2 regions of the Micromonospora parva genome follow, and region 1 is predicted to be linked to the other one. Evidence: riboswitches for the same ligand, from Rfam matches in the RefSeq annotation. Region 1 holds a riboswitch; the other holds the start of a gene.

What was found. Region 1 has a riboswitch for S-adenosylmethionine ahead of thrC (threonine synthase). Riboswitches for the same ligand answer to the same signal wherever they lie in the genome.
Region 2: linked by a shared signal. The riboswitch ahead of AB0C03_RS22290 (ABC transporter substrate-binding protein) and the one ahead of thrC (threonine synthase) in region 1 are both predicted to bind S-adenosylmethionine.

What each region holds. Positions count from the first base shown of each region.
Region 1 covers NZ_JBEZFX010000003.1:317,769-332,746, forward strand. Annotated here, with positions in the region: gene AB0C03_RS09995 (glycerol-3-phosphate dehydrogenase/oxidase) at 1-777, opposite strand, end outside; gene AB0C03_RS10000 (S8 family serine peptidase) at 995-3,538, shown strand; gene AB0C03_RS10005 (GNAT family N-acetyltransferase) at 3,582-4,517, shown strand; gene AB0C03_RS10010 (hypothetical protein) at 4,596-4,844, shown strand; gene groL (chaperonin GroEL) at 4,903-6,525, opposite strand; gene AB0C03_RS10020 (hypothetical protein) at 6,798-7,940, opposite strand; gene AB0C03_RS10025 (cold-shock protein) at 8,036-8,239, opposite strand; gene AB0C03_RS10030 (GNAT family N-acetyltransferase) at 8,481-9,011, shown strand; gene paaN (phenylacetic acid degradation protein PaaN) at 9,332-11,005, opposite strand; gene AB0C03_RS10040 (GNAT family N-acetyltransferase) at 11,156-12,175, opposite strand; gene thrC (threonine synthase) at 12,428-13,714, opposite strand; SAM riboswitch class I at 13,725-13,860, opposite strand; gene AB0C03_RS10050 (DMT family transporter) at 13,928-14,890, opposite strand.
Region 2 covers NZ_JBEZFX010000008.1:402,834-417,811, reverse strand. Annotated here, with positions in the region: gene AB0C03_RS22315 (alpha/beta fold hydrolase) at 1-819, opposite strand, end outside; gene AB0C03_RS22310 (ATP-binding protein) at 958-4,287, shown strand; gene AB0C03_RS22305 (Na+/H+ antiporter) at 4,400-5,977, shown strand; gene AB0C03_RS22300 (amino acid ABC transporter ATP-binding protein) at 6,005-6,748, opposite strand; gene AB0C03_RS22295 (amino acid ABC transporter permease) at 6,745-7,515, opposite strand; gene AB0C03_RS22290 (ABC transporter substrate-binding protein) at 7,555-8,421, opposite strand; SAM riboswitch class IV at 8,695-8,806, opposite strand; gene AB0C03_RS22285 (hypothetical protein) at 8,893-10,848, opposite strand; gene corA (magnesium/cobalt transporter CorA) at 11,003-12,127, shown strand; gene AB0C03_RS22275 (hypothetical protein) at 12,143-12,328, opposite strand; gene AB0C03_RS22270 (2'-5' RNA ligase family protein) at 12,537-13,052, opposite strand; gene AB0C03_RS22265 (mycothiol transferase) at 13,132-13,641, shown strand; gene AB0C03_RS22260 (NAD(P)-dependent alcohol dehydrogenase) at 13,651-14,697, opposite strand; gene AB0C03_RS22255 (SCP2 sterol-binding domain-containing protein) at 14,862-14,978, shown strand, end outside.

The DNA.
Region 1 (14,978 bases):
GTCGTCGCTCCACACACCGGTGGCGGCGATGACGGTGCGGGCCTGCACCTCGAACTCCGCGTCCGGTGAACCGGGCGGGGCCTCCAGGTCCCGGACCCGGACGCCGGTCACCTCGCGCGCCTGCCGGATCAGCCCGACGGCGCGGGCACTGCTCACCACGGTGGCGCCCAGGCTGGCCGCGGTGCGGGCCAGGGTGACCACCAGCCGGGCGTCGTCGACCTGCCCGTCGTAGTAGCGGATGGCCCCGGCCAGCGCGTCGGCCCGCAGACTCGGGAAGATCCGCCGGGCACCCTCCCGGGTCAGGTGACGGTGCAGCGGCATACCCCGGCCACCGCCGAAGACCCCCGCGAAGGCGTCGTACGCGGCCACGCCCGCGCCGTAGTACGAACGGCGGAAGACCCGGGCCGGCAGGTCCCGCAGGCCCCGCCCCGCCGGCAGCGGCACCATGATCGGCACCGGGCGGACCAGGTGCGGCGCGAGGCGGGTGGCCAGCAGGCCGCGCTCGGTGAGCGCCTCGTGGACCAGGTGGAACTCCAACTGCTCCAGGTAACGCAGGCCACCGTGGATGAGTTTGCTGGACCGGCTGGAGGTGCCCGCCGCGAGGTCACGCGCCTCGACCAGCGCCACCTTCAGGCCCCGGGACGCCGCGTCCAGCGCGGCACCGGCACCGGTCACCCCACCGCCGATGACCAGCACATCGAAGCGCTCGGCACGTAGTCGACGCAGGTCGGACGCACGGCGGACCGGTGAGAGCTGACCGGCGACGGATCGGGAGATATTGGGGTCGCGCACCCGTCCACCGTAACCGCCGGGCCGACGTGTCGACATTTCGCCGCCCGCGCCGCATAGCCCCAAATGCCCATTTCGCGACCCTCGCCTGTCGGAGATCTTGGACAGTTTCCGTTAGCTGCTAACGGAAACTGTCCAAGATCTCGACGATTCTTCGAGGTGGCACTCGGTCCGGAACCGTTCACCGTGGTCGTAAGGTTCTCGGATGCACGGTCAACCCGGGTACCCCGCAGTCAGCTCTCGAACGTCCCCATGGCCGGTGGTCGCGGCAGTGCTGGTCGGCTGCTGGACGGTAGCGGTCACCGTGGGCACCCAGACCGGCGGCTGGCTCACCGACCAGGTGCTGCTGGGCTTCGGACGGGACCGGTTCGGCTGGCTCTGGCCGGTGCTCGGCCTGGCCACAGTGGCGCTGCTCGGCACGCCCGCCCTGCTGCTTGCCGTTGCACCCCGGTCGGCGGCGGTCCGGGCCACCGGGCGGGTCTGGCTGCTCGGCGCACTCGCTCTCGGCGTGCTCACCCTGCTGCGGGTCGTGCCACCGGTGCACCACGAGGCGTACCTCGCCGCGCTGGCCGGCGTCGCGTTGCTCGGTGCACTCGCCGTCCGCTGGGCGGCGCGCCGGTGGGCGTACCCCGGGCTGGTTGGCCCGGTCGGCGGCCCGGCACCCACCGGGAACGGCGACGCCACGCGGCCCGAGACCACCGGGAACGGCGACGCCACCCGGCCCGAGGCCACCGGGAACGCGGAGCCGGTCGCACCCCAGCGACGCCCGCGCCGGCCCGGCCCGGTGCCGCTGCTCGCGGTCGCCGCCGGGTTGGCGCTGCTGCTGCCGTGGGCGTGGTTGGGTGCGCTCGGTGGCCTCCTGGAGACCGCGCTCGCGCTGCTGGCGGCCGCCGCGCTGGGAGTGCTCGCCGCGACCCTGCTGGATGCCCCCTTCTGGTCCGTGTTCGCGGTTGGTCGACCGCCCCGGCCGGCTCGACTGGTGCTGGTCGGCGGCCTGGTCGCCGGGGTGGCGTTGCTGCTGCTCGCGGCCGGGGCCGGCCAGTCCGGCGGACAGCTTCCCGGGCTGCTGACAGTGCCGCCGGTGGGGTTCGCGCTGGCCGCGCTCTGGGCGGCGACCTGGCGGTCCGGCGCCAATCCGGCCGAGGCCAGGCGGGCGGGTCGGGCGGCGACCGGCTGGCTCGTGGGCCTGGCCGCGCTCGGCCCGCTGGCCTTCACCGACCCGGAAGAGATCACCCTGCTGCTGGTCGGCACCCGGGACATCCCGTTCTGGGTGGCGGCCGCGGCCGGCGTCGGGCTCGCCGTCGCGGTGGTGGTCGCCATCGGGTACGCGGTGCTGCTCGCCCGGCCGACGGCACGCACCCCGAACCGGCGGGTCGCCGCGGTGGCGGCGGTGGTGCTGCTGGTGGCGTTCGGGGTGGTCGACCTCGGCCCCGGCCAGCCGGGCCTGTACGGCGAGCGGCTGTTCGTGGTGCTGCGCGCCCAGGCCGACCTGAATGATCTTCCGGCCGGCGCGCCGGGTCAGGCCGGGCGGGACGCCCGCGCGGCGGAGGTCTACCGGCGGCTCGTGACGACCGCCGAACGCAGCCAGGGCGACCTGCTGCGGGAGGTGAACCGGCTGCGCCTCGACCCGGTGTCGTACTACCTGGTCAACGCGGTGGAGGTCGACGGCGGCCCGGCGGTGCGGGCCTGGCTGGCCGGCCGGCCGGAGGTCGCGCGGGTGCTGGTCAGCCAGCGTCTACGCCCGCTGCCGGCCCCGGCCGGGCAGAGCCGGGGCGACGTGCCCAGACCCACCGCCCCGGAGTGGAACATCCGCCAGATCGGTGCCGACCGGGTCTGGTCCCAGCTCGGGGTCACCGGCACGGGCATCGTGGTGGGCAGCTCCGACTCGGGGGTGGACGGCAGCCATCCCGCGCTGAGCGCCGGGTTCCGTGGTGGAGACGACTCCTGGTACGACCCGTGGGACGACACCCGGAGCCCGACCGACCAGGGCGGGCACGGCACCCACACGGTGGGCAGCGCGGTCGGGCGGGACGGCATCGGCGTGGCACCGGACGCGAAGTGGGTGGGCTGCGTCAACCTCGACCGCAACCTCGGCAGCCCCGCGCACTACCTGGACTGCCTCCAGTTCATGTTGGCGCCGTTCCCGGCAGGTGGCGACCCGTTCACCGACGGCCGTCCGGAGCGCGCCCCGCAGGTGCTGACCAACTCGTGGGGCTGCCCGCCTATTGAGGGCTGCGACCAGCGGGTCCTGCGGCCGGCCACCGCCGCCCTGGACGCGGCCGGGATCTTCGTGGTCGCCGCGGCTGGCAACACCGGCCCCTGGTGCGCCTCGATCGACGACCCGCCCGCCCCGTACCCGGACGTGCTGACCGTCGGCGCGGTGGACGCCCAGCGGCGGGTGGCGGAGTTCTCCTCGCGCGGGCCGGTGCCGGGCGGCTCGGGCAAGCCGGACGTGCTGGCACCGGGGGTGGGTGTGGTGTCGGCCATGCCGGGCGGCACATACGCCGCACTGGACGGCACGTCGATGGCCACCCCGCAGGTGGCCGGGGTGGTGGCGTTGATGTGGTCGGCGAACCCGGCGCTGGTCGGCGACGTGGACCGGACCCGGCAGATCCTCCGGGACACCGCCACGGCGGCGACGCCCACCTACCGCTCCGACAGCCCCTCCGACGCCTGCGGTGGGCCGTCGAACGTGACCGGCGCCGGCCAGGTCGACGCGTACGCCGCCGTGCGCGCCGCCCGGCGGTAGTAGGGGGTGCGACCCGACAGCCGGTGATCTAGGGTCGGCGACCATGGACGCCGAGATCACCGTCACCGAGCTGACCGCCGACCTGGCCCCCACCGTGGTACGGCTCTGCCAGCAGGCGCTCGACCTGCCCGAGGACGCCGCCGAGGCGGCTTCCATCGTGGACGTGCTCTGGCCGCGGGCCTCCGCCGACCGGCCGGTGGTCGGGCTCGGCGCGTACCGGGGCGCGGACCTGGTGGGGGTGCTGATCTGCTCGGTGTCGTCGGCCGAGCCGGGGATCGGGCACGTGGACCTGGTCGCGGTTCACAGTGATCAGCGGCGTCGGGGTGTCGGCCGGGCCCTGCTCCAGCGGGCCGAGCGGGTGCTCGCCGAGCGGGGGGTGACCGAGGTGCTGCTGGCCGGGAATCCGCCGTACTACGCGTGGCCGGGCATCGACGTCCGCTACACGCCGGCGGTCTGCGCCGCCCTCGCGCTCGGCTACCAGCAGGACCGGACCGCCTGGAACATGACAGCGGACCTGTCGTACGACGGGTCGCCGGCACTGCGGTCCACCGAGGCTGCCCAGCGGCGGCTGGCCGACCAGGGCGTCACCGTACGGCGGGCGGAGCCGGCGGACCTGCCGGCGTTGACGGCGTTCGCCAGATCCACCTTCGGCGGTACCTGGGACGGTGAGTTGGCCGGGTCGGTGGGGCGCGCGGACGCCGGTTGCCACCTGGCGGAGCGGGACGGCGAGTTGCTCGGCTTCGCCGCGTACGGGTCGTCGCGGCCGAGTTGGTTCGGGCCGATGGGCACCGCGCCGGCCGCCGAGGGGTCGGGCATCGGTGGGGTGCTGTTGCGGCGTTGCCTGCGCGACCTGCGGGCGGCGGGGCTGGACCGGGCACAGATTGGCTGGGTGGGGCCCGTGCCGTTCTATTCGGGCAGCGCGGGCGCACGGATCGAGCGGGTCTTCTTCCTGTACCGGCGAGCCCTACCAACCACCTAACCGGGGCAAACAGGACGTAGATCCTTTCGCCCGCGTCGGCCATCGACGCCCCCTACCGTTTCGGTAGAGGAGGCAGCCATGACCACGGATGACAACCAGACCGAGGACGGCCCGCCGATCACCTGGAAGCCGGTGGGTGAACTCCCCGGTCAACTGCCGTTCGACCGGCTCGACTACGGCGACGCCGAGCAACTGGCCGAGATGACCACCGACGGTGAGCCGTCGATGGCCGAGGAACCGCAGGAGATGGTGGACGCGCCGATCCAACTGCTTCCGCCGTACAGCAGGGCACAGAAACGGCGCAACCAGCGCCCCCTACCGACCTGACGACGAACGGGGCGGACCGCGTCAGCGGCCCGCCCCGTTCGGTGTGTCGGAACTGGACTCAGAAGTCCATTTCCCCGCCACCCGGGCCAGCCGGGGCAGCCGGGGTCTTCTCCGGCTTGTCCGCGACAACAGCCTCGGTGGTGAGGAAGAGCGCCGCGATGGAAGCGGCGTTCTGCAGCGCCGAGCGCGTCACCTTGGCCGGGTCGATGATGCCCGCGGCCAGCAGGTCGACGTACTCGCCGTTGGCGGCGTTGAGGCCGTGACCCGCTTCGAGGTTACGGACCTTCTCCACCACGACGCCGCCCTCAAGGCCGGCGTTGACGGCGATCTGCCGCAGCGGGGCGTCCAGCGCGACCTTGACGATGTTCGCACCGGTCGCCTCGTCGCCGACCAGGTCGAGCTTGTCGAAGGCGGTCTTGCCGGCCTGCACCAGCGCGACGCCACCACCCGGGACGATGCCCTCCTCGACGGCGGCCTTCGCGTTGCGAACGGCGTCCTCGATGCGGTGCTTGCGCTCCTTGAGCTCGACCTCGGTGGCCGCGCCGACCTTGATGACCGCAACGCCGCCGGCCAGCTTGGCCAGCCGCTCCTGCAGCTTCTCCCGGTCGTAGTCGGAGTCGCTCTTGTCGATCTCGGCCCGGATCTGGTTGACCCGGCCCTGGATCTGCTCGGCGTCACCGGCACCGTCGACGATGGTGGTCTCGTCCTTGGTCACCACGACCTTGCGGGCGCGGCCCAGCATGTCGAGGCTGGCGGCGTCGAGCTTGAGGCCGACCTCCTCGCTGATGACCTGGCCACCGGCGAGGATGGCGATGTCGGTCAGCATGGCCTTGCGGCGGTCACCGAAGCCCGGCGCCTTGACGGCGACCGACTTGAAGGTGCCACGGACCTTGTTGACCACCAGGGTGGCGAGGGCCTCGCCCTCCAGGTCCTCGGCGATGATCAGCAGCGGCTTGCCCGACTGCATGACCTTCTCCAGGATCGGGAGCAGGTCCTTCACCGACGAGATCTTGCTGTTGGCGATCAGGATGTACGGGTCGTCGAAGACGGCCTCCATACGCTCCGGGTCGGTCATGAAGTAGGCCGAGATGTAGCCCTTGTCGAAGCGCATACCCTCGGTGAGCTCCAGCTCCAGCCCGAAGGTGTTGCTCTCCTCGACGGTGATGACGCCTTCCTTGCCGACCTTGTCCATCGCCTCGGCGATGATCTCGCCGACGGTGCTGTCGCCAGCGGAGATGGAGGCGGTGGAGGCGATCTGCTCCTTGGTCTCGACGTCCTTGGCGAGCTTGGACAGCTCCTCCGAGACGCTCGCGACAGCAGCCTCGATGCCCCGCTTCAGGGCCATCGGGTTGGCGCCGGCGGCCACGTTGCGCAGGCCCTCGCGAACCAGGGCCTGGGCCAGGACGGTCGCCGTCGTCGTGCCGTCACCGGCAACGTCGTCGGTCTTCTTGGCGACCTCCTTGACCAGCTCAGCGCCGATCTTCTCGTACGGGTCCTCGAGCTCGATCTCCTTGGCGATGCTCACACCATCGTTGGTGATGGTGGGGGCACCCCACTTCTTCTCGAGCACGACGTTGCGGCCCTTGGGGCCGAGGGTCACCTTTACGGCGTCGGCGAGCTGGTTCATGCCCCGCTCGAGGCCGCGGCGCGCCTCTTCGTCGAACGCGATCATCTTGGCCATACGGCGTTGTCCTCCTGGACACTCACGGGCCACCCGAGATGTGTGCCCCGGATGGGCCGCCTGGTGTACGCACCTTGGGACGTCGCCACCTGGCGACGACGACGTCCTTCGGCCGGGCCGGATAGCCCGCGACGACCGGCCATGTGTCACCCCGGCGTCTCCACGCCGGTGCAACCTGGCCCCACCGTCCCGACCATTGGCACTCACGGTATGCGAGTGCCAATGACTTGTTTAGCACTCTCCCATGCCGAGTGCAAGCACGATGCCGCCGCTCAGCCGAGTTCCGCAGCCAGTACGGCGGTGTTCACCGGCGCCTCATGGGCCCGCTGCTCGGCGTACGTCACCAGCAGACCGATGAGTTGGGCCAGGTGAGCGGGCAGGGCCAGCACGGCGGTGATCCCGATCACGACCACCGCGCCGACCGCGGTGCCCGCCGAGGCGAACGGATCCGTGCCGAGCGGGGATGTGCCCACCCCTTCCAGCACACCGGGGATCACCGTGCCGACGATCACCGCCGCGGCCACCAGGGCGACCCGACCGAGCAGCAGGCCCAGCCGATCATGGAACATCCGGAACGATCGACCGATCGGGTTGTGCCGCTCGAAGAGATAGACCGGGCCGGCCATGCTCAGCGCGAGGGCCAGGTAGATGCCCGGCAGCAGACAGAAGCAGAGGCCCACGCCGATCAGCAGGCCGATCAGCAGGGTCCAACCCCACAGCCCGAGGGCCCGGCGCAGGCCGTAGCGCAGTGCCGACTCCAGGCTGACCGGCTGACCGGCCGCCTGCTTGGTGATCACCCAGGTGCCGGCGGCCCATCCGACGGCCTGCACCAACCCGACCAGCAGGCTGCCGCCGACCAGCAGGACCAGAAGGTTCAGCAGCTCGGCGGCGAAGTTGTCAGGAAGCGCCGGGTTCGGACTCGACTCGGCCTGGGCGGCCCACTGCGCCGACGGGTCCAGCCCGAGCGAGATCACCGAGAGCACCGCCGCCGGCAGCACCTGGGTGAGCAGCACGATCGGCACCAACTGCCGCCAGCCCCGGCGCAAGGCTGCGCCACATCTGTCGAACCAACCGCCGAGGCCGGCGCCGGGCGGCGTGACCAGTGCGTCGTTCGGGTCGAATCCGTAACCCGGCGGGTACCAGCCGGCCTGCGGCCCCGGATACCACGGCTGCCCGCCGTAGGGGCCCGACCCGGGCGGGTAGCCCCCGGTGGGCGGGAACGTCCAACCCTGCTGCGGCGCACCGGCGCCCCAGGACCCGGTTACGGGATCCCAGCCGGGCGGCGGGCCGGCCGGGGGCAGGCCCGGGCCCCAGCCGGGCGGCGGACCGGAGTGGCCGGGGCTGCCGGCGGGCGAGGACGGGTCCGGCTCCCCGGACCCGGCGGACGACGTGGGCGGGGGCGGCTGGTCGGTCATGAACGCTCCTCGGCATCGGCTGGAACGGTCACGATCTTCCCGGCTGGGTGCCCCTGCCGCAGCCCCGACTCACCGGGGCCGATCGGTCCGAAAGCTCAGCCGGTGACGCGTACGTGCTCGGCCTGCGGACCCTTCTGGCCCTGGGCGATCTCGAACTCGACCCGCTGACCGTCGTCCAGCGCCTTGTAACCGTCCATCTCGATAGCGGAGAAGTGGACGAACACGTCCTGACCGCCATCGACGGCAATGAAGCCGTAGCCCTTTTCGGCGTTGAACCACTTCACGGTGCCCTGTGCCACGGTGCACTTCCCTTACTCGCGCGGCCTTGCCTGACCCGGCGCACGGCGCAGCCGGGCGCCCCGACCACCGACTCAGCGATCGATGACCGCCATTGAGTGAGGTGACCGAAATCGCACGCTACACGAGGAGTGACGGCCGCGCACGGCCACAAATCGGACACACTCCGGGGCCGCGCCGAGGTGACGGCGAGCGGGCACAGCTCACGAGAAGGCGGCCATCCCCTGTGGTAGGCATGCGGACATGACCACCGACATGGGCTCGCCGGCGGTGCGGCTGGCGGAGATCCGCCGGGTCCGGCCGGAGGACGCCGCCCGGATGCGGGCGCTGCGCCTGGAGATGCTGGCCGACGCGCCGTTGGCCTTCCTGGAGACCCTGGCGGACGCGGCGGCCCGGCCACACAACGAGTACGCCGCCCGGGTCGCGTACACCTCAGCCGGTTCCAGCAACGCGCAGTTCATCGCCGACCCCGGTGGCCGGCTGGTCGGGCACGCCGGCGGCACCACCGCCCCGAACGAACCCGGCGTAACCGTGATCTACGCCGTCTACGTCACGCCGACCTGGCGCGGCAGCGGGCTGCTCGGCGAGCTGATCGACGGGGTGGCCGCCTGGTCGCGCGCCTGTGGCCGACCGGAGCTGCTGCTGGAGGTGGTGGTCGGCAACGACCGCGCCTACCGGGCCTACCAGCGCCTGGGCTTCCAGGACACCGGGGTACGCGTCCCGCACCCCACCATCCCAGCCCTCACCGAACTGCACATGCGCCGCCCCGCCTAGACCCGCACAGCCACCACACCCCGCTCCCCCGCCGCCCCGGTCGCGCAGCATGCCGGAGCACCATGATCGTGCTCGATCTGCGATGTAGTGGTAACCATTCGCCGGAAGGCCACCAGACCCTGGATCGAGCACGATCATGGATAGAAAGAGGCCCCGGCCGGACACGTCAGCGACAACCGTGCCCACGTCAGGGTTTCCGGGGCAGCCCGACCCGCGCAGGGATCAAGCCTGACCGCCCGGAGCGGGGCGGGCTGCCTCGGAAACCCTCAACCGCAAGGAAACGCGAGGCTGCCCCGGAAACCCTCAACCGCGACCGAGGCTCAGACGTGCCGCCGGGACTGCACGATCCGGAACCGGTTCGCCACGTACGCCCCGTCCGTCAGCGCCGAGTTGGCCGCCGCGTTGGCCCCACTGCCGTGGAAGTCGGAGAACGCCGCTGACTGGTTGACGAAGACACCTCCGGTGAGGTTGCAGGACAGGTGCACCCCGACCTCGACCGCCACCGCCTCGGCCGCGTCCAGCACCGCCTCGTCGGTGGAGTAGACACCGGCGGTGAGCGCGCCCTTCTCGCCGACCGTCCGGCGCAGCAGTTCCAGGCTGTGTGCTGTGGAGTCGGTGGCGATGGCGAACGAGATCGGCCCGAACCACTCCCGGCCGTACGTCTCCGCGTCGTCAGCGGTCAGCTTCACGATCGTCGGGGTACGCACCACCGCGTCGGCGTACGACGGATGCTCCACGGCGCGCGACTGAAGCACCGGCTCGCCGACCTTGGTCACCTCGGCCAGCCGCTCCAGCACCCCGTCGTTGACGATGGCGCCGGTGAGTTCGACACCCCGGGCCGGGTCCGCGGTGAGCTTGCCGACGGCGGCGGCGATCCCGCCGGCCACCTCGTCGAAGCTCTTGTGCCCCTGGTCGGTCTCGATGCCGCCGGCCGGGATGAGGATGTTCTGCGAGGTGGTGCACATCTGACCGCTGTAGAGGGTCAGCGTGAAACCGAGGTTGCGGCACATGCCGGCGAAGTCGTCGGTGGAGTCGATGACGACGGTGTTCAGCCCGGCCTTCTCGGTGTAGACCGAGGCCTGCCGCGCGTGCGTCTCCAGCCAGTCGCCGTACTCGGTGGAGCCGGTGAAGTCGACGATCTTCACGGCCCGGTGCAGGGCCAGGTCGCTGGCGAGCTTCTCGCCGGGCGCCTCCGCCGCCAACATGATCAGGTTCGGGTCGAAGCCGGCCTCGGCGAGCACCTCCCGGGCGTACTTCACGGTGATGGCCAGCGGCAGCACGGCGCGCGGGTGCGGCTTGACGATCACCGGGTTGCCGGTGGCCAGCGAGGCGAACAGCCCGGGGTACGAGTTCCAGGTCGGGAAGGTGTTGCAGCCGATCACCAGCGCCACCCCACGCGGCACCACGTGGAACGTCTTGGTCATCCGCAGCGGGTCGCCCTTGCCGGCGGCCTTCTCCCAGCCCGCCGTGCCCGGGTGCCGGGTCATCTCGGCGTACGCGTACGCCAGGGCTTCCAGCGCCCGGTCCAGCGCGTGCGCGCCACCGGCCTGGAAGGCCATCACGAACGCCTGCCCGCTGGTGAACTGCACCGCGTTGGCCAGTTCGAAGATGTTCTTGTGCAGCCGGTCGAGGATCTCCAGGCAGACGCCCACCCGGGCCTGCGGGCCGGCGTCACGCCACGCCGGCAGCGCGGCGGAGGCGGCGCTGACCAGCTCGCCGGGGCCGGCGTGCGGGTACCGCACCGCCAACTCCACACCGAACGGGCTCGTCTCGGTGGCGACCCGAGCGCCGCTGCCGGGCTGGTCGAGCGGAAAATCACCACCGAGGTACGCCTCGAAGGCGGCCTTACCGTCGGCGGCGGCGGTCTCGCCGTACACCCGGGGGCTGGGGGATTCAGGATAGGCGGACCAGTAGCCCCGCTCCGTGATCGCGGTCAGCGCACGGTTGAGGGTGTCGGCGTGCCTGTCGTACAGGGGATGCGGGGTCTCCGTCATGCCCGCCATCATGCCTGAGTCAGGTCCGCGAGCAGTAGCGCGAATGCCCGGCAGCGGCGCATGCCTGAGTCAGGTCCGCGAGCAGTAGCGCGAATGCCCGGCAGCGGCGCATGCCTGAGTCAGGTCCGCGAGCAGTAGCGCCGATACCTGTCAGAGAGTGAGCTGCCAGTCGGTCCAGGAGTCCACCGGGCGGAAGCCGAGCTGCTCGTTGATCGCCACCATGTAGCTGTTGCTTGTCGCGTTCCAGGTGTCGATCACCTGTATCGCCGGCTGGTGGGTGAGCAGGTGGTGCAGGTTCTCCGCCTTGGCGATGAGGCCGAGCCGGTGCCCACGGTGGGCCGGGTCGACGATGGTGATCTGCTGGAACGCGTGCCAGTCGGCGGAGGCACCCACGTCCAGCAGCGTCCAGGCGACAAGTCGACCGGACGCCTCGTGGCGCATCCCGAGGTGGTAGCGCCGCCGGCCCCGGGCGTCCAGCGCCCGCTCGTTGCCGCGGATGCGCTCGGCGTCCACCCGCTCCGGCTCCCACTGCACGTCGCCCATGGGCGCGTCCATCAGCAGCCGGCCGTCGAGGTAGGCGATGTCGGCGACGTACTCCGGCGGGGTGGCCCCCTGCCAGCAGACCGACTGGTAGCCCTCGGCCCGCGGGCGGGCCTCGGCGAGCGAAGCCCGCAGCGCGACCCGGTCGAGCTTGCTGACGTCGAGCCGTCGGCGCACCTCGGCGAGGGCGGGCTGCGCTCCGGTAGCGGCGGCGAACGCGTCACCGGCCACGCTTCGGGCCGGCCCGCCGGGCAGCGCGGAGACCGCCATCCCCACCACCCGCTTGCGGCCGTGTTCGCGGAGCAGACGCACGCCGTACTCGTGCAGGGCCCGGCCGACTCCACGACGCCGCAGCTGGGGATGCACCAGCAGGTCGGCGGTGGCGTTGTCGGTGTTGTCGAGCTGCGGCAGGTCCAGTTGGAGGTAGCCGGCCGGCACGCCGTCCAGTCGGGCCAGCGCCCAGAGTGACCGGGTGCCGGGCATCGGCGTGTGGAACAGCGCGTCGAAGCGGCGCCGGCAGGAGGGCGGGAAGTCCGGCAGGTCGGCGTGGTTGACCGCTGACCCGATCCGGTACGCCTCGTCGACCGCGGTCCGGTCGGCGCCGTCGAACGACGCGATAGTGATGCTCATTGCGCTGAGGGTGCACCAGGCAAAAGCGATCGGGCCAGCGAATTAATCGCTGGCCCGATCGAACGTGGTCGGGAGGGACACTCGCACAACGCCTCCGGCGTTGGGTCGCAAGAACTTCAAAAGTCTTCGGCGAAATGCCCTCCCGCACGGAGCATCTTGCGCCGTCCGGTTCCTGCCGTCAAGTCCGTAGCGGCGGATTTTCCACACTCACAGCGAAAACCCAGTTACTGGCTGATCCACCTGGCCCGTGGGTCAGCCGAGGAGGCCGGCGTCGCGGGCGGCACGCAGCGAGGGCTTGATGTGGTGGGTCGGGCCAACCTGGCCGGCCACCGCGTCGATGGTCTTCAGACCCTCGCCGGTGTTGAACACGACGGTCTCCGCCGACGGGTCGAGCCGACCGGACTCGACCAGCTTGCGCAGCACGGCCACTGTCACCCCACCCGCGGTCTCGGCGAAGACCCCGGTCGTGCGGGCCAGGTCGCGGATGCCCGCCCGGATCTCGTCGTCGTCGACGTACTCCATCCAGCCGCCGGTGCGGCGGACCGCTTCCAGGGCGTAGAGGCCGGCTGCCGGGTCGCCGATGTTGAGCGACTTGGCGATGCCGGTCGGCTTGACCGGGATGATCGTGTCGGTCCCGCCGTGCAGGGCGGTGGCGATCGGGTTGCAGCCTGCGGACTGCGCACCGAAGACCTTCCAGCCGCCGGCCGGCGCCTCGACCAGGCCGATCTCGACCAGCTCGGAGAACGCCTTGTCAATCTTGGTGAGCAGCTCGCCGCTGGCCATCGGAATGACCACCTGCGCCGGGATCCGCCAGCCCAGCTGCTCGGCCACCTCGTAGCCGAGGGTCTTGGAACCCTCTGCGTAGTACGGCCGGACGTTCACGTTGACGAACGCCGTGTCCTCGAATTCGTCGGTCTCCACCAGCTCGCCGCAGAGCCGGTTGACATCGTCGTACGAACCGTCGATGGCGACCAGTTCGCCACCGTAGACGGCGGTGGTGATGACCTTGCCCTGCTCCAGGTCGCTGGGGATGAAGACCACCGAGGGCACGCCGGCGCGGGCGGCGTGGGCGGCCACCGAGTTGGCCAGGTTGCCGGTCGACGCGCAGGCGAACCGGGTGAAGCCGAGCGCCTTGGCGGCGGTGAGCGCCACCGAGACGACCCGGTCCTTGAACGAGTGGGTGGGGTTGGCGCTGTCGTCCTTGACCCACAGCGGCGCGGTGATGCCCAACTCGGCGGCGAGGTGCGGGGCCGCCACCAACGGGGTCAGCCCCGGGTCGAGGGTGACCCGGCTGGCCGGGTCCTGACCGGCGGGCAGCAGTGCAGCGTACCGCCAGATGTTGTCCGGGCCGGCTTCGATCTGTTCACGGGTGACGGTGGCCAGCGCGGAGGTGTCGTAGTCGACCTCCAGCGGGCCGAAACACTCGTAACAGGCGTGCTGGGCGGCGAGCGGGTAGCGGGCCGAACAGGCGCGGCAGACCAGGGCGCGGGCCGGGCTGGCAGAGGTGTCGATGCCGGAGCTGACGAGCGTCGACGTCATGTCGAGAGTCCTCTCATCTTTCCCCGCATCGCACCGTGCGGCGGGGACGGAATTGGCACCTGCCCCGCGGGTCGCTCAGCGGTGAGCGCGCGGGGTGGTTGCCGGGGCGTCGTCGGGCCGTATCCCTCAGCCCCTCTGGATGAGGTATTCAGTTGTGCCGCCGAGTCTAGGCAAAGCTGGCCGTGGCCTCCAGGGCGAATCCCAGGGAGTGGGTCAGCGGGCGTTCACGGCCACCGGGTCGGTCACCGCGATCGGGTCCGTCACCGCACCCGACTGGGGCAGCGGCGTGGTCCGGGGGCGGGCGGCGAGATTCGCGGCGATCAGGGCGGCGATCGTGATGGCGGCCCCGACCAGTTCGACGGGTTCCGGGCGGTAGCCACGGGCGATCTGCACCGCGAAGGTGGTCACCGGAACCAGGTTCATGAACAGCGCGGCGTTGGCGGCACCGAGTCGCTGCACGCCGGTGTTCCAGGCCAGGACCGCGATGACGGCACCCACCACGACGGCGTACGCCAGCTGCGGGGTGACCGCCACGAGGTCGGCGGCGCCTGGCGCGTGCTGCCAGCCGACGGCGTCGGCGCCGATGCTCAGGACGAGCATGGCGGCCGTGCCGGCGAGCGCGGTCAGTGTGGTGAAGCGCAGCGGCGTCCACTCGCCGAACCGGCTGGCGCCGTGGGTGTAGATGGCCCAGCCCAGCACCGCGCCGATCATCATCAGCCCGCCGAGGCCGAACTGGCCGAGCCCGGCCAGGCTGCCGCGCGTGATCACCAGGCCGACTCCGACGAGCGCCACCAGGGAGAGGGCCAGCAGGAGCGGCTTCGGGCGTACGCCGTCGCGAGCCCAGCGGACGAGCTGGGTGATCACCGGGGTGGTGGCCACGAAGAGGGAGACCTGCTGCGGGGCGGCGTGTTCGAGCGCCAGGTTCGTGAGCAGGTTGAACCCCGCGAAGCCGACCACGCCGAGCACCACCACCTCCAGCGCCCTTCCACCGTGCCGCAGCGCGCCGGCCCCCTCGCGGAGCAGCAGGATGGCGACCAGGACGACGGCGGCCAGCAGGTAGCGCGCGGTGGTCAAATTGAGCGGGTCGACCCGGTCGAGCGCGCTGGCCAGGATCGGGAACATCACGCCCCAGCCGAGCACGGCGACCAGTGGGTAAGCGGTGGCGCGGGATCGCATCGGCAACTCCAATGTTCGAGTATCGTCGAACCAACGACACCGACAGTAGGAGCTTGTTCGACAATTGTCGAACAACGGTTACACTGGT
Region 2 (14,978 bases), on a different contig from region 1:
GAAGTGTCCGCAGCTGACCGTCTGGTGCTCCAGGTCCGGCGCCCAGGCCCGCCACACCGCCGCCGCGTCGTAGCCCAGCGCCGCGCCCCAGTCCTGCTGGAGCACCGTCACCGGCATCCGCAGCTGGTTGCCGGCCGCCCGGTCAGCGGAGTCGTGCGCCACGTCGATCCCGGCCGACGCCCGGTAGTCGGCGACGATCGAGGGGACCGCCTCGCGGGACGCCCGCAGGTACGCGGCCCGCACGTGCGCCGGAAGGGCCTCCGGGTCACGGGTCCAGATGTCCAGGAAGTGACCGAAGAAGGCGTCCGGGCTGCCGGCGATCAGCTTCTCGGGCAGGCCGGGCGGCTGCGCCATCAGGTACAGGTGGAACGCGACACCGGCGCTGGTGCCGTGCAGCACGTCCCACATGTCCAGGGTGGGTAGCACGTCGAGCAGGGCCAGCTGGCTGACAGCCGCCGGGTGGTCGAGGCCGGCCCGGAACGCGACCAGGGCACCCCGGTCGTGCCCGGCCAACGCGAACCGGTCGTGACCGAGCGCGCCGGCCAGCGCCACGATGTCGGCGGCCATGGTGCGCTTGGCGTACCCGGTGCCGTCGGTGTCGAGCGGCTTGTCGCTGTCGCCGTAGCCGCGCAGGTCGGGGCAGATGACAGTGTGGTCGGCGGCCAGGTCGGCCGCGACGTGCCGCCACATGAGGTGGGTCTGCGGAAAGCCGTGCAACAGCACGACCGCCGGCCCGGAGCCGCCCACGGCGGCGTTGAGCGTCACCCCGTCGGCGACGGTGACGCGGCGGTAGTCGAATCCGTTGATCCTGGGGTCCACGGGAAATCTTCCTGGTGAGCAGTGCCGGCGGGGGCGGTGGCCCGTCGCCGTCGTACCTCGTCGAGCCTGCCCGCCGGTGATCAGCAGCCGGTCAGCGTCCGATCAGTGCCGGCCGGGCCGCCCGCCTACTGTGGTGCCATGACCAGGCAGCTGACGGCGCCCGTCGCGGTGACCTTCGGCGTACTCGGGCCGGTGATCGCCGCGACCGAGCACGGCCCGGTCCCGTTGCGGGGCCACCGGCAGCGCCTGGTGCTGGGCCGGCTGTTGATCGCCCACGGCCGGGTGGTGCCGGTGGAGCGCCTCGTCGACGACCTGTGGGAGGTCGCACCGGACGGCGCGGTGGGCGCCATCCGGACGTTCGTCGCCGACCTGCGCCGGGCCCTGGAGCCCGATCGACCACCCCGGCAGCCGCCCCGGATCCTGGTCACCGAACCACCGGGGTACGTGCTGAAGGTCGCCCCGGACGCGGTGGACGCCGGACGATTCGAGGCCGCCGTCGGCGAGGCGGCGGACCTGCTGGCGGCCGGCCGTCCCACACCGGCCGTGGCCGCGCTGGATGCGGCGCTCGACCTCTGGCGCGGGCCCGCGTACGCCGACTGCGCCAACGAGTCCTGGGCGGTCGCGGAGATCAACCGGCTGAACGAGCTGCGGATGCTCGCCGTCGAGCGGCGGGCGGAGGCGCTGCTGGCGGTGGGCCGACCGGACGAGGCCGCCGCCGACCTACCGGCACACCTGGCCAGCTATCCGCTGCGCGAGGACGCCTGGCGGCTGCTCGCCGTGGCCCGCTACCGCGCCGGCCGGCAGGGCGACGCGCTGGCCGCGCTGCGGGAGGCCCGCCACGTCCTGGTGACCGAGCTGGGCGTGGACCCGGGGCCCGAGCTGCGACAACTGGAAGCCGACATCCTGGCCCAGGCCCCGCACCTCACCCCACCGGTCGACCGGCCGGTCGCCCCCGGCCTCGGCGAGCCGGCTCGCCCCGTCGCGGCCGGGCAGCGCCCGTTCGTCGGCCGCGACGCCGAGCTGGAGCGGCTGCGGCGCGCCGCCGACGCCGCGTCCCGGGGCCACCAGCCCACACTCGCCCTGCTCAGCGGCGACCCGGGCGCCGGCAAGACGGCGCTGGCCGAGGCGGTGACCCGGCAACTCGCCGCCCAGGGCTGGACCACGGCGTGGGGACGCAGCCCGGAGTACGAGGGCGCCCCGCCGGCGTGGCCCTGGACCCAGATCACCGACGCGCTCGCCGGGCCGAACGCCCCCGTCGTCACCGCCGACCCGGAAGACGACCCGACGGAACCGGCCGACCCCGCCACGGTGCGGTTCCGCCGGCACCGCGCGGTGGCGTCGCTGCTCACGGCGGTCGCCGACCGAGCGCCGGTCCTCCTGGTCCTCGATGATCTGCACCGCGCCGACGGTGACACCCTGGACCTGTTGACCGCGCTGCTCACCGGCCCGCAACCGGCCAGCGGGCCGGTGCTGATCCTCGGCACCTACCGGGCCACCGAGATCAGCCCGGAGCTGACCGCCACCCTGGCCCGCGCCGCCGGGCTGGAGCCGGTCCGGGAGTACCTCGCCGGCCTGCCCGCGTCGGCGACCGGTGAGCTGGCCGGCGCCATCGTCGGTGCGGAACTGGACCAGGCCACCGCCCGGTCGATCCACAACCGCAGCGGCGGTAACCCCTTCTTCGTCCGCGAACTGGCCCAGTTGTACGCGGCCGCCGGGGAGTCGGGGCTGGCCGCCGTGCCGCCCGGCGTACGCGACGTGATCCGGCACCGGTTGGCGCAGCTGCCCGCCCCGACCCGTACCGTGCTGCGCCAGGCGGCAGTGCTCGGCCGGGACCTCGACCCGGACGTGCTGGGCGTGCTGGCCGGTGACCCGGCGGCGGTGCTGGACGCCGTGGACCGCGCCCTGGCAGCCGGATTCCTCAGCGAGCGGGAGCCCGACGGGCGGCTGCGTTTCACCCACATCCTGGTTCGCGACACGCTCTACGCCGACCTGTCCGCGTCGCGCCGCTGCGCCTGGCACGCTGCCGTCGCCGAGGTGCTGCGACAGCGGGAACCCGTCGAACCGGCGGCCCTCGCGTACCACCTGCTGCGCGCCGGTGGGCCGGTCGCGGCCGCTGAGGCGTCGAGGTACGCCCGGGTGGCGGCCGAGCGGGCCGAACGGGGCGGCAACCCCCATGAGGCGGCTCGGCTGTGGGGTCAGGCGATCGACGCGTACGACCGCGCCGGTGGGGTCGAGCCGGGCGGGCGGGTGACCGCGCTGCTCGGCCTGGGGCGGGCGCTGGCGGTGACGGGCCGGTTGGCCGACGCGCGGCGACGGCGCGCCGAGGCGATCGCCGCCGCCGAGTCCACCGGCGACCCCCAGCTGATCCAGGAGGCGCTGGCCGGCTTCGACGTGCCCGCCAGTTGGACGCGCAACGACGACGACGTGCTCTCCGGGCACATCGTCCGGGCCGCCGAACACGCGCTGACAGCGCTCGGCCCGGTCCGCTCGGCGCAGCGCAGCCGGCTGCTGAGCACCCTCGCGCTGGAACTGCGCGGCACCACCACCGATCGTGGCCGCCGTGCCGCCGACGAGGCCGAGGCGATCGCCCGCAGCGTCGGCGATCCGGGGCTGGTGGCCTTCGCGCTCAACGCCCGCTTCATGCACTCCTTTCACCGCGTCGGTCTGGCCGGCGCGCGGGCCCGGATCGGCGTCGACCTGGTCGACCTGGCCGTCCGGCACCAGCTGGTGACCTTCGAGGTGCTCGGTCACCTCGTCCTGGTCCAGGCCAGCTGCGCGCTGGCCGACCGGCCCGGCGCGGATACCCACGCGCGCGCCGCCGACGATCTCGCCGAGCGGTACGAGCTGCCATTGGTCGGCGTCTTCACCAGGTGGTACGCCGCACTGCGGCTGGCGCTCGACGGCGACTCGGCGGCGGCAGCGCGGGCGTACGCCTCGGCAGCCGACCGCACGAGCGCCGAGGGCATGCCGGGGCTGACCCGGGGCCTGCTCCCGTTGGCACTGCTCGGCCTGCGGCTTGCCGACACCATCGGCACCGACTGGCCGGCCACCGGGCCCGGCGGTGCGGACCGGCTGATCACCGGCGCTGACGACGGGGCGGACCTGGACTGGGGTCCGCACGAACCGTGGGTCCGACCACTGCTGCTGCTCGCCGCCGGTGAACGGGACGCCGCCGCGGCCGCCCTGCGGGCCCTTCCCGAGGGACCGCACGACCTGCTGCGGGAGGTACGGCTCTGCCTCGTCGGTCGGGCGGCGCGCGTGCTCGGCGACCGGGCCACGATGACCCGGGTTCACGCCGAACTGCTGCCGGCCGCCGGTGAGTTGGCAGCGGGCAGCGGGGTGCTCACCGTCGGACCGGTGGCCGGGCACCTCGCCGACCTGGCCGCCGCCCTGGGCCGGGACGAGGAGGCGGCCGAACACCGTCGTACGGCCGGTGCGGTGACCGCCCGCGCCCGTGCCGGGGCCTGATCCGCACCCGCGACCACCACAACTTGCCGGTTTCCGCCGGAACGCACCGACCGGTGCGGTCAGATGGAGCCACCGGCGCGTCCGCCGTCGGCCATGGTCCGAGGGGGTAGGCGTGGAGGCGCTCGTCCTGATCGTGGTGCTCGGTGTCACAGTGCTCGTCGGTACCACCGTCGGCGGTCGGTACCGGGTGGCCCCGCCGGTCCTGCTCATCGCGTTGGGCGTGCTGCTCGGGTTCACGCCGCCGCTGTCCGAGGTCACCCTGGAACCGGATCTGGTCCTGCTGATCTTCCTGCCGGCGATCCTGTACCGGGAGAGCCTCACCATCAGCCTGCGCGAGATCCGCGCCAACCTGCCGGTGATCGGGATGCTCGCCGTGGTGCTGGTGGTGCTCACCATGGTCACCGTGTCGTACGCCGCGCAGGCGTTCGGGGTGAACCCCGCCGCTGCCTGGGTGCTCGGCGCGGTCCTCGCGCCGACCGACGCCGCCGCGGTCACCGGTCTGGCCAAGCGGTTGCCCCGCAAGCTGCTCACCACCCTGCACGCGGAGAGCCTGATCAACGACGGCACCGCGCTGGTGGTCTTCGCGGTGGCAGTGGGTCTGCTCAGCCAGAGCGCCGAGCCGGGCGTGCTCGGCGTCGGCGAGGAGTTCGTCGGCGCCAGCGTCGGCGGTGTGGTCGCCGGTCTGCTGGTGGGGGCCGCCGTGGTGCTGGTCCGCAAACGGCTCGACGATCCGCTGCGCGAGGGCGCGCTCAGCGTGCTGACCCCGTTCGGCGCCTTCCTGCTCGCCGACTCGGTGCATGCCAGCGGTGTGTTGGCGGTGGTGGTCGCCGGCCTGGTGCTGTCCTACGCCGGCCCGCGGGTGATCCGCGCCCGGTCCCGGGTGCTGGCGTTCGCGTTCTGGGACCTGTCCACCTTCCTGATCAACGGTGGCCTGTTCGTCCTGCTCGGCACGCAGATTCCCCGCGCGGTGCGGGGCATCACCAGCACGTCGCCGCAGCGGGCGCTGCTGATCGCGCTGGTGGTCACGGTGGTCGTCGTGGCCACCCGGCTGCTCTTCATCTATGTCACAGCGCAGTCGGCGCGACTGCGCCGCCGCCGGATGGTGGACGACGTCGGTCGAGGTCCCTCCGGCTGGCGGGTGGGGACCGTCGGGGGCTGGGCCGGTTTCCGGGGTGCGGTGTCGCTCGCCGCCGCCCTGGCCGTCCCGACGATGACTGTGGATGGCCGGCCGGTTGTCGAACGCGACCTGATCATCTTCGTCACCGCGCTGGTGATCGTGCTGATCATGCTCCTGCAGGGCACCACCCTGCCGCTGGTGGTGCGCTGGGCCGGGCTCAGCGGCGACCCGGGACGCGTCGACGAGGCCCGGCACGCCCGGCGGCGGGCCGCCGAGGCGGGCCTGGCCGCCCTCCCGCAGGTCGCCGCGGAGATCGGTGTCCAGGGTGATTCGGTGCGTCGGCTGGAGGCCGAGTACCAGCGGCACCTGGAGGACCTCAACGAGGGCGGTGGGACCATCGCCGATGAGCGCCGGCTGGAACGGCAACTGCGCCTCGGCGTCCTCGCGCACAAGAGGCGGGAGGTCACCCGACTGCGCGACAACCGGGAAATCGACGACCTGGTGCTGCAGGAACTCCAGTCCGCGCTGGACAACGAGGAGATCCGGCTGCTGGGGCGCGAACCCAACGAGTGACCGTCGGCCACCGCGCGCCCGCGCGGCTCAGAGCACCTGGTCGAGGAACCGGCGCAGCCGCGGATGTTCGGCCCGCTCGAAGACGGCCTCGGGCGGGCCGGCCTCCAGCACCACACCCCGGTCCATGAAGGCGACGGTGTCGGCGACCTGCCGGGCGAAGCCCATCTCGTGGGTCACCACCACCATGGTCATTCCGGCGGCGGACAGGTCGGCCATCACCCCGAGCACACCCTTGACCAGCTCCGGGTCGAGCGCCGAGGTCGCCTCGTCAAAGAGCATCACCTCGGGCCGCAGCGCCAGCGCACGGGCGATCGCTACCCGTTGCTGCTGACCACCGGAGAGTTGCGCCGGTCGGGAGTTCGCCTTGCCGGCAAGCCCCACCAGCTCCAACTGGGCGCGGGCGAGCGCGTCCGCCTCGTCCTCACCGAGCTTGCGCAGTCGGCGCAGCGCCAGCGTGACGTTGCGCAGCACGCTCATGTGCGGGAAGAGGTTGAACTGCTGGAACACCATGCCCACCCGCTGCCGCAGCGCGTCCGGGTCGTCGCCCCGCACGCTGCGCCCGTCCAGCAGCACGTCGCCCCGGTCCGGTTCGATCAGCCGGTTGATGGTGCGCAGCAGTGTGGACTTGCCCGACCCGGACGGGCCGATGACACAGGCCGTCGCGCCACGCGGCACCGACAGGTCGACGCCACGCAGCACCCGGTTCGGTCCGAAGGCGAGGTGCACGTCGCGTACGTCGAGGCTGACCGAGGTCGTGCTGGCGGCGGTCATCGCCGATCCCCTTCCATCGCGTACGGCGCGGTGTCGTCGTCCTCGTCTGTCGGCGCGGTGGCCGGCCGACCGTTGCGCAGCCGGCGGTCGATCCAGTTGACGACGTGCGTCAACGGAACGGTCAACGCCAGGTAGCACAGGCCCGCCAGCAGCAGCGCCGACTCGTTACCGGTGGTGGCCGCGTAGTCCTGCCCGATCCGGAACAGCTCCCGCTGGCTGGCCACCAGACCGAGGAAGTAGACCAGGCTGGAGTCCTTGATCAGCGCGATGAGCTGGTTCACCCAGGCCGGCAGCACCCGCCGGATGCCCTGCGGGACGATCACCAGCCGCATCGCGTCGGCCCAGGAGAAACCGAGCGCCCGGGCGCCCTCCAACTGGGCGGCCTCCACCGACTGGATGCCCGAGCGGAAGATCTCCCCGATGTACGCGGCAGCGATGAGCGACAGCGCCAGGATGCCCAACGGGTAGGGGTCCGGTCCCCAGACCTGCATGCCCAGCGGGGCCAACCCGACGCCGATCAGCAGGATCGTCGCGGCGGCCGGCAGCCCCCGGAACACGTCGGTGTAGACCCGCGCCGGCCATCGCAACCAGCGGCTGCGGGAGATCCCCGCGACGGCCAGCAGCAGGCCCAGCACCGAGCCGAGCAGAGCGGCGGAGACCGCCAGGATCAGCGTGTTGGGCAACCCGACGGTCAGCATCTCGGGCAGCGCCTCGCGCATCGAGTCCCAGTCGAAGAACGTTTCCCACAGGGTGCTCAACGGATCCATGTGTCGCCTCTCCTACCGCCCCGCTCGCTCGTCACCGGTTCAGGACGCCGCCGACGCGGACGCCGACGGCGCCACAGTGACCGCGCCGCTGCCCGGCTTGAAGTCCGCCGGGATCGGCCGGCCCGGGTAGTACTGCGCCTGCAACCGGGTCCAGGTGCCATCGGCGATGACCTCGTCGAGGCTCTTGTTCAGCGCCTCGCGCAGCTTGTCGTTGCCCTTGGCCACGGCGTACGCGGTCGGTGCCGGGCTGAGCTGCTTGGCCGCCACGGTGATCTTGCCGTTGCTGTCGGCGGCCGACTTCTCGCCGATCTCCGCCGGGGCGATCCACGCGTCGGCGGTGCCCGCCTTGAGCTGGTTGATCGCACCGTTGTAGTCCGGCACCCGCACCGGGTTCAGCTGCTTGCCGGTGGCGTAGTCGTCCTGGACCGTGCCCTGCACCACCACCACCCGCTTGCCGGTGAGCTGGTCGAAGTTGGTGATCGGCGAGCCGGCCGGGACGTCCAGGCCGAAGTAGCCGAAGTCGTAGCCGTTGCCGAAGTCGACTGTCTTCTTGCGGGCCTCGGTGATGGTGATCGAGGAGCTGCCAACGTCGAACTTGCGGTTGTTGACCTGGCTGAGCAGCGCGGAGAAGTCGGTGCCGACGAACTCCACAGTGAGGCCGAGCTTGCCGGCCACGGCGGTCAGCAGGTCGTTGTCGAAGCCGGTGAACCTGCCGTCCTTGAGGTACACGTTCGGCGGGGCGTCGGTCAGCGTGCCGGCGCGCAGCACGCCCGGCTGGGCCAGGCCGTACGGGTTGGTGGTGGCGTCGGACGAGCTGTCGTCGCCGCAGGCGGTGAGGGCGGTGGCGGCCAGGATCGTCGCCGCCCCCAGGGCGGCGGCACGGGTCACTGCGGGAAGGAATCGCACTGGTGTCTCCGAAGGGTGGTGTCTCGGCGGGCGTGGGTGCGCGCCACCGACGGCGCGCCCGATGGGCGTACCGGTGGAAAGGGGTTTCGGGAGGGTGGTGCTAGAGCGCGGTGCCGCGACGACAGGCGGCGCTGCACATTCGCATCGTGTCCACGTGCCGTCGCCGGGTCAGTGCGGGCGAGGGTCGACCGGTGCGGAGGTCCGCGACGTCAGTCGGTGGGGTGGTGCTGAGGATGCGCATGGTTCTCCCGGGTCTGTGCTGACCTGGGTGCCAGGCCACGCTTGCACCGACGTCGTGCCGGTGCCTGGTCTTCACCCGGGGCACCCCACCGCGGAGGAGGGTTGCCGGCCAGCGAGCCGGGGCTTCGCGCTGGCGCTCATGACCTGCGCCGAGGCTAGCAGCACCAACGGGTGCCGCGTCCAGTCGGTATGACCACGCTCACCGTGCGCGACGAGCCGTCCGCGCCCAGGTCAGCCGGCGTGCACGTGCGGTCGACGGTGTGGGTCGGGTTCCTGGCGGCGCAGGATCTCCCGGGTCACCGAGGCGATCGCGCCCTGCCCGAACGCCAGGTAGCGCAGGAAGTTGCGAACCGGGCCGCCCTCGGACCACTCGAAGTAGATGTGGGGCCGCCGACGGCTGCGGTCGCGGATCTCCAGCAGCAGGGCGGCCAGCGCGGTGGGCACCGACGAACTGGCCAGGCTGAGCACCGGGAAGCGGCCGTCGACGACGCTGCCGCGGACCAGCACCTCGGTCTCGAAGTCGGACGGGTCGGTGACCTCGACCTCGACGAAGATGACGTCGCTGTCGTCGGGGAAGTCGTTGTCCGCCATGGTCTGGGCGAGCTTGGCGCGGTACTCCGCCTCGTCGCGCCGGTCGGGTTCGTGCGCGATGAGGCGGATCCGCCGGCCGGCGCGTTCGTCGATGATCCGGGCCGCGGCCGGATCCAGTTCGACGTGATCGACGCGCAGCTCGTAGGCCCGCATCAGCCGGGACAACACCGACACCAGGATGATCCCGCCGATGAAACAAGCGGCGATCTTGACGCCACTGGGGCGTTCCACCACGTTCGCCAGCGTCGTGTAGACGAAGATCACCGCGATGACGCCGAACGCGATGGTGCGACCGCGCTGACGCTGCCGCAGCGCCGCGAGCGTCACCGCCGTCGCGGCCGAGGTGATCAACACCAGCACCCCGGTGGCGTACGCGCCGCCCTGCGCGTCCACGCTGGCCTCGAAGACGATCGTGATCAGGAACGCCACCGAGGTGAAGACCAGCACCAGCGGCCGGACGGCTCGCGCCCAGGTCGGCGCCATGCCGTAGCGGGGCAGGTAGCGCGGCACGAGGTTGAGCAGACCAGCCATCGCCGACGCCCCGGCGAACCAGAGGATCCCGATGGTGGACAGGTCGTAGATGGTGCCGAACACCTCGCCGAGGTGAGCGTGTGCCAGATAGGCCAGCGCCCGCCCGTTCGCCGGCCCGCCCGGCTGGAAGGCGTCCGGCGGGATCAGCACCGTTGTCGTCACGCTGCTGGTGATCAGAAAAACGCTCATGATCACCGCTGCGGTGGTGAGCAGCCGGCGCGCGCCACGGATCCGGCCCAGCGGTCGTGCCTCCGAATCCTGCGGGTCACCCCGTACGCTCGGCATCACCGCCACCCCGGTCTCGAAGCCGGACAGACCCAACGCCAGCTTCGGAAAGACCAGCAGCGACAGCCCGACCACCAACCACGGGTCGCCGTGCCCGGTGGTCAGCGCGGTGGTCCAGTCGCCCACCGCGCTCGGATGCCTCACCACCCGCCACAGCGCGTCGGCCACCACCACCGCGTTCAGCGTCAGGTAGACCGCGACCAGGACGACGGCGATCCCGATCGCCTCGGTGAATCCCTTGAGGAACACCGCGCCCAGCAGCGACACGAGCAGCAGTGTGACCAGCACCTCGTGCCCCTTGAGCGCACTCGGCCAGAAGGGGTTCTCGTCGATGTGCGCCGTCGCGTCGGCCGCCGAGAGGGTGATGGTGATGATGAAGTCGGTGGCCGCGAAACCGAGCAGCACCAGCACCAGCAGCTTGCCCGGCCAGTAGCTCAGCAGGCGGACCAGCATCGCGATGGAACCCTCACCGTGCGGGCTCTCCACCGCCACCCGCCGGTAGACCGGCAACGCGCCCAGCAGCGTCACCAGCACCAGCACCAGCGTCGCCACCGGCGAGAGCGCCCCGGCGGCCAGCGCCGCGATGCCCGGCTGGTAACCCAGCGTGGAGAAGTAGTCCACACCGGTCAGGCACATCACCTTCCACCACGGGTGGTGCCGGTGCTCCGGCGGGCGCCCGTGCGGTCCCGGGTGCTGCACGGCCTGGTCCGAGCCGGCGAGCAGCCACCCCCGCAACCGGCCGGCGCGTCTGTCGAACGTCACCGGCGCGTCCCCCGTCATCCCGCTCACGGTCACCGTGAGTATCCGCCCATGGGGCCGCTGCCGTCCGCCGGTGCGCGGAACCCAGCCGACACCCCGGCGGGTTTCGGGCCCAGGGCACCGGGGATGCAGCCTCCCGGTCCGGACCGGACGGCACCGGGGGAGGGGACAGGGCATGGTCGGCCGTCGTTTCCGCCCGGGTGGTGGCTTCGGCCGTCAACTCGACGAGTACGAGACGAGGGTCGGCGTGGTGCCGCCCCCGGAGTCGCCCGCAGCCTCCCACGGCCTGGTGGACAGCGCGGTCTACCTCCGGGGGCACCGGTTCGCCTCGCCGTCCGGCCTCGCCGAGACGTACCGCTGCCTGCAGGAGCAGGACGACGCGATGGCCTGGATCGGGTTGTACCGGCCCGACATCGAGCAGATCACCTCACTGGCCCGCGAGTTCCGGCTGCACGACCTGGCGGTCGAGGACGCGATCAACGCCCACCAGCGGCCCAAGCTGGAGCGCTACGGCCACACCCTGTTCGTGGTGCTGCGCGCCGCCCGCTACGACGACCTGCGGGAGGAGGTCGAGTTCTCCGAGCTGCACCTGTTCATCGGGCCGGGTTTCGTGGTCACCGTCCGCCACGGTGAGGCACCGGACCTGGCCGCGGTGCGGCGGCGGATGGAGACCGAGGCGCAGATGCTCGCCCGGGGCCCGGAGGCGGTCCTGTACGCGATCCTGGACCAGGTCGTCGACGGGTACGCGCCGGTGGTGGCCGGGCTGGAGAACGACATCGACGAGATCGAGACCCAGGTGTTCGGTGGCGACCCGAACGCCAGCCGCCGCATCTATGGCCTCAGCCGCGAGGTCATCCAGTTCCAGCGGGCCGCCCGCCCCCTGCTCAGCGTGCTCGACGCGCTGGCCGTCGGCGCGGGCAGCGCCAGCGCCGACGAGGAGCTGCGCCGCTACCTGCGCGACGTGACCGACCACCTGACCCAGGTGGTGGAGCGGGTGGACGGTTTCCGGCACCTGTTGCAGAACATCCTCACCGTCAACGCGACCCTCGTCTCGCAGCAGCAGAACGAGGAGATGCGCAGTCTCACAGCGGCCAGCTACAGCCAGAACGAGGAGCTGAAGAAGGTTTCCTCCTGGGCGGCGATCCTCTTCGCTCCCACGCTCATCGGCACCGTGTACGGCATGAACTTCGTCCACATGCCGGAGCTGAACTGGCGCTTCGGTTACCTCTTCGCGCTGCTGTTGATGCTGCTGGTCTGCGGCACCCTCTATGTGATCTTCAAGCGGCGCGGCTGGCTCTGAGCCCTTGGCCGCGGCTCACTCGATGCCGCGCAGGATGTGCCGTTCGTCCTCGACGTCGTCGTCGCCGGCACCGATCCGGCCGAGCAGTACGGCGGCCGCCCAGATCGTCAGGGGGGTGGCTGCCCCGGTCATTCCGCCGCCGGTCCGGTCGTCCCGGGTCTGGCTCCGCTCCGTGCGCGGTGGCCTGCGCTGAGCCTGCATGGGCCCTGCCTCTCCTCGTCGAAGCCGCCGTGGGCGGCGCGGGGTGAATTCGCGCCACCGGCCGGGTGGGACCGCCCGTGAGCAGCCCACCACCGGTACGACAGCCACTCGAACCTTCCCACGCCCGGCCACTTCCGCACCGCTTGTTTTCGGGTTTCCGACTGCCGCCCGCCAAACCGGACATTACGCAGCGACGGTCGAGTCACGGTCAAGGCAGCGGGTGGGCGATGCCCCGGGCATGGTCGGTGAGCGCCGCGCCGACCACCGTCGCGGCCAGCGGCAACACCTCCAGACAGCGGCGCACCGCGGCGGCCATCAGCGTGTTCGGCACCCGCATGGACAGCGTGCAGTGCGGCACCCAGCGCCCCGGCTGGTAGTGCTCGGCGAGGGGGATGCCGGCGGCGGCGAGCCGGTCGTGCACCAGCCGGTGGTGCGCCAGCAACTCCGGGGTGGGCGTCGGACCGAGCCAGAGCACCCGACCGACGAACTGGCCGGCGTGCTGGAATTCGAGCCGCAACGGGGCGGCCACCACCGTCCCCTGTAACGCCTCGGCGACCTGCTCCGGGTCGAACCGGGGCGCCACCATGAGCGAGACGTGTGGACGGTGGCGCTGCTCCAGCAGCGAGCGCATGCTCTGCACGCCCTCGGCCTCCAGCGCGTCCCAGAGCACCCGGATCCGGCGGGTGGCGTCCGGGTCCAGGTACAACTCCAGCGCGGCGACCATTTGATCACCGTAGCGGCCGAGGTTTGCCCGCCCGTCTCCGGCGGTACCTGATCCGCAACCGACCAGGAAGGCGCAGCACGTGAATGTGAGTGACCTGCTGACCGAGGCGTACGACCGACTGCCCGACCTCGTCCGCGCGGCGGTCGAGGGCCTCAGCCCCGAGCAACTGCGCCACCAGCCCGCCCCGGGCGCCAACTCGATCGGCTGGCTGGTCTGGCACCTCACCCGGGTGCAGGACCATCATGTCGCCGAGATCCTCGACGCCGACCAGATCTGGGCCAGCGGCGACTGGGCGGGGCGGTTCGGGCTCGCCGCCGACCCCGACAACACCGGCTACGGGCACTCGCCCGCCCAGGTCGCGACGGTTAGGCCGGAGAGCGCGCAGGCGCTCATCGACTACTACGGGGCGGTCGCCGGGCGTACCGGGGACTTCCTGGCCGGTCTGGCCCCGGCGGACCTGGACCGTGTGGTCGACGAGGCGTGGGATCCGCCGGTCACCCTCGGCGTCCGGTTGGTCAGCGTCGTCGAGGACGACCTGCAACACGTCGGCCAGGCCTCCTACGTGCGTGGCCTGCTCGAGGCCGGCTGACGGCCGGGCTCACGGCACGATCACCGCCCGGCCCTCCAGGGTCCCGTCGCGCATCTGGCGGTACGCGTCCAGGGCGTCGTCCAGCGCGAAGGTGGTGATGCTCGGCCGGACCAGGCCCCGGGCGCCCAGGTCGAGCACCTCCACCAGCTCGGGTCGGCTGCCCCAGTAGGTGGTGGCGATACTCAGCTCGTACGGCACGGAGAAGAACGACACTCCCACGGTGCCGCCGCCGATCCCCACGATGGTCAGGTCGCCCACGGTGCGGGCCGCCGCCACGCCGAGCGCCAGGGTGCTGTCCGCGCCGACGAAGTCCAGCACCACGTCGGCGCCCCGCCCTCCGGTGGCATCCCGGATCTCCTCGGCGGCGGTCGGTCCGGAGGTCACCGTGCGATCCGCGCCGCACTCCTCGGCCAGCCGCAGCGCCTCGGCCCGGGTGTCCACGGCGATCACCCGCGCGGCGGTGGTGGCCTTGAGGATCTGCACGCCCACGTGCCCCAGCCCGCCGACCCCGATCACCACGGCCGTGCTGCCCGGTGGCAGCTTCGGCCAGGAGCGCCGGACGGCGTGGTACGGGGTGAGCCCCGCGTCGGTCAGCGGCGCGGCTTGCACCGGATCCAGACCCTCCGGTAGAGGTACGACGTGCCGCGCGTCCGGGACAAGTTCGAACTCGGCCATCCCGCCGTCCAGTCCGAGCCCACCGCCTCCGCTCGGCACCGGCGCGGCGGAAGGGTTCTCGCAGTACGGGTCGATCCCGAGCCGACAGCGGGCGCAGGTGCCACAACCCCATGCCCCGAACACCGCGACCGGTTGCCCGACGGACAGCCCGGTCACCCCGTCGCCGAGGGCGTGCACCCAGCCGGCGTTCTCGTGACCGAGGGTGAACGGCGGGTTCCAGGGCACCGTGCCCGGCTCGAACTCGTCCATCAGGTGCAGGTCGGAGTGGCACGCGCCGGCACCGCCGATCCGGACCACCACCTGACCCGGCCCGGGCGTCGGGTCGGGGACCTCGACCAACTCCGGTTCCGACTGCCACTCCCGCAACCGCAGTGCACGCATGCCGGTGCTCCCGTCTGTGTCGGCTGAACCACTGGCCTGCCCACCTCGTCGCGCGGCAAACGGGCCGCCACCGGCGCGACCCCGGGGCACCCTCACCCGTTCCGGGTGAACCGGCCTCACCCGGGCGCAGGTGATCCTGCGGGGAACCGTGGGGAGGGGATCTGATGGGTGCGACGGCGGAGCAGTACCTGCGACAGCTGGACACCGGTCGGCGACCCGACCTGCCGGAGACCACCGCGGGGACGCTGCGGTTGGATGTCCGTGACGACGGCAGCACCGAC